Gemmatimonas sp.: one gene and its partner. The protein of the gene in region 1 binds, or shares a complex with, the protein of each later gene. Links are inferred from orthologs where the notes say so. Each region holds a gene or a part of one and is shown on either strand. Other genes may lie near its edges. The genes, in order: groL and metK.

Region 1 (3,159 bases):
AGGTCCCGCTGGTGGTCGCCACAGGCGGTCTGGCGGAGACTCTGCAGCCGTGGTGTTCGGAGTTCGATCTCATCGAGCCGACGCTTACCCTGCAGGGATTGCGCTTGGCATACGAGCTGCTGGTTGTGCAGTAGGCAGCGGCTTCCCCGATGCGGGGGCTGCCGTCAAGGCAGTCTGCTGCGGGATACATCTGCCACATTGAGCCGTCGAATGTCGAATCGGCAGTTCGAGTCGAACGCTAAACGCTTTTATTGCTTGCAGTTACAGAATTGTATCGACCGTGCGCCCCGCTTGACTGCCACCGTCGTTTCGTTTAGCTTTTGGTCGTTAGCACTCGACTCGCTTGAGTGCTAACATCGAGCATATTCATTGGTTCGATCCCTGACACATACGCAGGAGACAACAGTTATGGCCACTCAGAGTGCCGCCAAGGTAGCGCCGCTCGCTGATCGCGTCGTCGTGAAGCCGAGCGAAGAAGCGGAACAGATGCGCGGTGGACTGTACATCCCGGATACCGCCAAGGAAAAGCCGCAGCAGGGTTCTGTCGTGGCTGTTGGCCCGGGCCGTTATGAGAAGGAGACCCGCGTGCCGATGGACGTGAAGGTCGGCGACAAGATCCTGTACGGGAAGTACAGCGGTACGGAAGTGACGATCGACGGTGAGCAGCTGCTCATCCTCCGCGAGTCGGATGTGCTCGCGGTGATCAGCTAATCGTCTTCGAACCACTCAACGGAAAATAGCAACCATGGCTGCCAAGGAACTGCATTTCAACGTGGACGCGCGCGCTGCTCTCAAGCGTGGCGTCGATCAGCTCGCCGAGGCCGTGAAGGTCACGCTCGGACCGAAGGGCCGTAATGTCGTCATCGACAAGAAGTTCGGCGCCCCGACGATCACCAAGGACGGTGTCACGGTCGCGAAGGAAATCGAGCTGGCCGATCCGATCGAGAACATGGGCGCGCAGATGGTGAAGGAAGTCGCGACCAAGACGTCGGATCTCGCTGGCGACGGCACCACGACCGCCACGGTGCTCGCCCAGGCGATCTTCCGTGAAGGCCTCAAGAATGTGACCGCCGGCTCCAACCCGATGGCGCTGAAGCGCGGCATCGAAAAGGCCGTTGCGAGCATCGTTGAAGAACTGAAGCGTATCTCCGTGCCCACCACGGGCAAGAAGGAAATCGCGCAGGTCGGCACCATCTCGGCGAATAACGATCCCGAGATTGGTAACCTCATCGCGGAAGCGATGGAAAAGGTCGGCAAGGACGGCGTGATCACCGTCGAAGAGGCCAAGGGCCTCGAGACGACGCTGGAGACGGTTGACGGTATGCAGTTTGACCGTGGCTATCTCTCGCCGTACTTCGTCACGGATCCGGAGAAGATGGAGGCGGTGCTCGACAACGCCATGATCCTGATTCATGACAAGAAGATCTCTGCCATGAAGGATCTTCTCCCGGTGCTCGAGAAGGTTGCCCAGCTCGGCAAGCCGCTCCTCATCATCGCCGAAGACATCGAAGGCGAAGCGCTCGCCACGCTCGTCGTCAACAAGCTGCGCGGCACGCTGCGCGTCGTCGCCGTCAAGGCGCCGGGCTTTGGCGATCGTCGTAAGGCGATGCTGCAGGACATCGCGACGCTGACCAAGGGTCAGGTCGTGTCCGACGAAGTCGGCTTCAAGCTCGAAAACGCGGTCCTTACGGACCTCGGCACGGCCAAGCGCATCGTGATCGACAAGGACAACACGACGATCATCGACGGCGGCGGCGAAACGAAGGACATCGAAGGCCGCGTCAAGGAAATCCGCGGTGCCATTGAAAAGAGCACGTCGGATTACGATCGTGAGAAGCTCCAGGAGCGTCTCGCGAAGCTCGCCGGTGGTGTGGCCGTCATCAATGTCGGCGCCGCGACCGAAGCGGAAATGAAGGAGAAGAAGGCTCGCGTCGAAGACGCGCTGCACGCCACGCGTGCCGCCGTTGAAGAAGGCATCGTCCCCGGCGGCGGCGTCGCGCTCATCCGCGCGCAGCACGTGCTCAAGGACGTCAAAGTCGTCGAGCGCGACGAGCAGATCGGTGTCGACATCGTGCGTCGCGCGATCGAAGAGCCGCTCCGCATCATCGTCCAGAACGCAGGTGGTGAAGGCTCCATCGTCGTTGAGAAGATCCGCACGGCGAAGGAAACCAGCTTCGGCTACAACGCGCTGACCGATGTGTACGAAGACCTCGTGCAGGCCGGCGTGATCGACCCGACGAAGGTGACCCGCACGGCGTTGCAGAACGCCGCGTCGATCGCCGGTCTCCTCCTCACGACGGAAGCGCTTATCGTCGAGAAGAAGGACAACTCGGCTCCTGCCGGCGGCGGCCATGGTGGCGGCGGCGGCGGTGGCATGGGCGGCATGTACTAAGCCGTTCCAACGGTCGAAGGAAACAGAACGGGCGCCCAATCGGGCGCCCGTTCTGCCGTTCGAACCCGTCGTGTGGCGGTTAGAAGCCGAGCGACAATTGCGACGCGCGCACCAACCACGCCGCTTCACCGGTCGACGTCATCGGCGGCAACGGGAGCTGCTGCGACGCCGCCAACAACGCGTCGCGGGTCCATCCCGCGCGGCGCAGTGCTGCGCGCGTTCGCTCGATCGCCAGCGAGGGCAGGTTGTTGGTTTCGCTCAGATGCGTGAGCAGAACCCCACGCAGTCCGCGATGCGCACACGCGCTCACGAACGCGGCGGCGGCGCCGTTCGAGAGATGTCCGAGTCCTCCGCTGATCCGTTGTTTCAGCGACCAGGGATACGGACCGCGCGCGAGCATCTGCTCGTCGTGATTCGATTCGACCACCAAGAGGTCCAACCGCTCAAAGGCGACCGGCAGGGTATCCGGAACACGTCCGACATCCATCGCCACCCCCGCGCGCGCACCACTCCGGATGTCGGTCAAGACGAGTGCACAGCAATCCCGTGCGTCATGCGGCACCGACGACGTCTCGATCAGGAAACCACTGATCAAGGTTGGCCCCTGCGCCGCGAACGCCCGTGCATCGCGCAATGGCACGTCCGTTCCGCTGCCGCTGCCTAGCGCGTCGATCGTGCCCCCCGATCCGTACACGGGCCACCCCCACCGCGCGCACGCTGCTACGGCGCCGCTCGCGTGATCGGTGTGCTCGTGCGTCAGCAAAAGC
Region 2 (3,273 bases), on another replicon or contig:
TGCCCGGTCAGATCGCGATTCTCGACGGTGCCGAAGGCACGCTGCTGATCGCGCCCTCCGAGCACGAACTCGAGGACGCGCGTTTGCGTGTGGAGCAGGAGGCCGGTCGCGTCGGCGAGATGCGCGAGATCGCGCACAGCGAAGCGATCACTCCCGATGGCGTGCGCATGGTCATTCGCGCCAACGTCGACATCCCCGAAGAAGCGGAGATGAGCGCGACCAGTGGTGCCGATGGCGTGGGCCTCATGCGTACGGAGTTCCTCGTCGTCGGCCGCGCCACGATGCCCGACGAGGAAGAACAGTACAAGGCCTACAAGAAAGTCATTCAGGCCTTCGGCACGCGTCCCGTCATCATTCGCACGTTCGATGTCGGCGGCGACAAACTGCCGGTAGGCGGATTCCCCAGCGAGGCCAATCCGTTCCTCGGCTGGCGCGCCATCCGCATGTGTCTCGACGAGAGCGAAATGTTCAAGGTGCAGCTCCGCGCGCTGCTGCGCGCCGGGGTGCACGGCGATCTGCGCATCATGCTGCCGCTGGTCGTCACCGTCGACGAAGTGCGGGAAACACGCCAGTTGATCGACGTAGCCGTGGCCGAACTGGCTGCACGTCGCATTCCATTCCGGGCTGATGTACCGCTGGGCGTGATGGTTGAAACGCCGGCCGCCGCCATTGCCAGTGATACGCTGGTGCGTGACGTCGACTTCTTCAGCATCGGTTCGAACGACCTCGTCCAGTACACGCTCGCCGTCGACCGTGGCAACGCGAACCTCGCCCCCCGCTTCACGCCGTTCCATCCCGCCGTGCTTCGCCTGATCGCGCAGGTGCAGGCCACCGGGGCGGCCCACGGCATCGATGTCTGCGTCTGCGGCGAAATGGGCTCCCAACCGCTGGCGGTGTTCGCCCTCATGGGACTCGGCATCCGTCAGCTCAGCGTGGCCCCGCGGGCCGTCGGTGAAGTAAAGCGGGTCATTCGCAGCGTGCGGATGGCCGCGGCGCAGGATGCGGCCCAGGCCGCACTCGCGGCCGGAACCGCGCGCGAAGCGGAAACACTGTTGCGTCGTCGTTTGCGTACCGAACTCGATGCGGCCGCCCAGTCGGGCGGGTTGCCCGCACTTTCATAGCGGACTAGTCTACGCGAGACCCTCTCGCACGAACCTTCTACCCAGAGTGCTGCGTGGCCGATCGTCACCTGTTTACGTCGGAGTCCGTGACCGAAGGACATCCGGACAAGATCGCGGATCAGATTTCGGATGCCGTGCTCGACGCCATCTTGGCCAAGGATCCCGCAGCGCGCGTCGCCTGTGAGACCTTGGTGACGACCGGCTTGGTGGTGATCGCCGGCGAAATCACGACGTCGGCCTACGTGCCGCTGCCGGAGATCGTGCGCAAGACCATCGAAGGGATCGGCTACACCGACGCCAACTTCGGTTTCGACAATAAGACCTGCGCCGTCATGAGCACGATCGACGCGCAGTCGCCCGACATCTCGCAAGGCGTGGACACCGGCGGCGCCGGCGACCAAGGCATGATGTTCGGCTATGCGACCGACGAAACGGCGGAACTCATGCCGTTGCCCATCCAGCTTGCGCACGCCCTCACGCACCGCCTGTCGGCGCTGCGCAAGGACGGCTCGCTGCCGTGGCTCCGCCCCGACGGCAAGGCGCAGGTCTCGGTGATCTACGAAGGCGATCGTCCGATTGCCGTCGACACGGTCGTCATCTCCACGCAGCACGACGAGAAGGTGTCGAACACCAAGCTCCGTCGCGCCATCCTCGACGACGTCATCATGGCGTCGATTCCCGAGGAGTATCTGCCCAAGCGCCTCAAGACCCACATCAATCCCACCGGCCGCTTTGTCATTGGTGGCCCGCAGGGTGATGCCGGTCTGACCGGACGCAAGATCATCGTCGACACGTACGGCGGCATGGGCCGTCACGGTGGCGGCGCCTTCAGTGGGAAGGATCCGTCCAAGGTCGATCGCTCGGCCTGCTACGCGGCGCGGTGGGTGGCCAAGAACATCGTGGCGGCGAAGCTCGCCTCGCGCTGTGAAGTGCAGGTAGCCTATGCGATCGGTGTCGTCCAGCCGGTGTCGGTGTACGTCCAGACCTTCGGGACCGGCGTGGTGTCCGACCGGGCGATCGAGGCCGCGGTGAACGAGGTGTTCGACCTCACGCCGCGCGGCATCACGCGTGATTTGGACCTGCGCAAGCCGATCTATCAGGCCACCGCCGCGTACGGGCATTTCGGTCGCCGTCCGGAAACCGTGGGGCGCGGCCGCTCGGCCCGCACCACGTTCACATGGGAACGCACCGACCGCGTCGCCGCGCTCAAGCGCGCCATTCGGTGATCCGCGAGGGGGCACCGCTCCGCACCACACGTGCCGAGCGGTGTGCCCCGCGGACGGCGTGCCGTCCTCGCGTTCGCCTGCACGAGGAGTAACGATGATGGTTGAAGTCACGGTGGCCCGACTCGGGCTCGACAGCGCGACGAATTCCTACGTCGTCATTCTCCGCGAACGAGGCGGGAAGCGCGTCCTGCCCATCTGGATCGGGCAGCCGGAGGCGGAGTCGATCGTGATGCAGATGAATTCGGTGAAGCGCGAACGGCCGATCACGCACGACCTCTGCAAGTCGCTCATCATCGGGCTCGGTGGCACGCTGCGCCGCGTCTCCATCACTCGCGTACAAAAGAACACGTACTACGCCGAGATGCAGATCGACGGACCCATCGGCGTAGTCGAGGTCGACGCCCGTCCGTCCGACAGTATCGCGATTGCCCTGCGGCTCGACGCGCCGATCTTCGCGCCGTCCGCATTGCTCACTGCGCTCGACGACGATCAGGATGACGACGGCGATGACTTCTCCGTCCACGCCTCCGACAGCGAACTGACGGCCGAACAGCTCAAGGCCTATCTCGAGAACCTCCGGCCGGAAGACTTCGGCAAGTTCTCGCCCTGACGTTTCCGCTCCCCCACCCGATTGTCCACCGCGTGTCCCGACTCCCGTCGTTCTTCCGACTTCTCGCGCTGACCCTCGTCGCCGCGACCGCCGCCGCGACCGCCACGACGTTGCACGCGCAACCGCGCTCCGTCGATGGACGCGTTCGACGTCCCGTCAGGGTCAACGCGGACTCCACCGGCATGGGACCGGCCGTCGGTGCGTGGGTCACGCTGCATCGCGTCGGCAAGGACACCGCTGGACCGATCGACTCCATCCGCACTGACGCGCAAGGACACTATCGCTTCCGGTGGACGCCCTTCGGCACGGCGGATGG

The links.
Region 2: the proteins of groL (region 1) and metK are in contact, whole or in part, in a cryo-EM structure (PDB 8P4O), measured with the Escherichia coli proteins. The link is inferred for Gemmatimonas sp. from one-to-one orthologs.

The regions. Positions count from the first base shown.
Region 1 is NZ_JANPLK010000042.1:53,642-56,800, forward strand. The notes cover bases 231-3,068. They hold groL (chaperonin GroEL), read left to right. Parts: upstream 231-745; coding sequence 746-2,392; downstream 2,393-3,068. Other genes in these bases: RMP10_RS10940 (co-chaperone GroES), read left to right, coding at 409-711; RMP10_RS10950 (MBL fold metallo-hydrolase), read right to left, coding at 2,472-3,068. In the rest of the region: RMP10_RS10935 (type III pantothenate kinase), read left to right, coding at 1-134; more of RMP10_RS10950, read right to left, coding at 3,069-3,159.
Region 2 is NZ_JANPLK010000014.1:19,407-22,679, reverse strand. The notes cover bases 309-3,260. They hold metK (methionine adenosyltransferase), read left to right. Parts: upstream 309-1,174; coding sequence 1,175-2,347; downstream 2,348-3,260. Other genes in these bases: RMP10_RS04245 (hypothetical protein), read left to right, coding at 2,990-3,260; RMP10_RS04250 (bifunctional nuclease family protein), read left to right, coding at 2,442-2,957; ptsP (phosphoenolpyruvate--protein phosphotransferase), read left to right, coding at 309-1,121. Also shown: more of ptsP, read left to right, coding at 1-308; more of RMP10_RS04245, read left to right, coding at 3,261-3,273. UniProt on the Escherichia coli protein: Catalyzes the formation of S-adenosylmethionine (AdoMet) from methionine and ATP.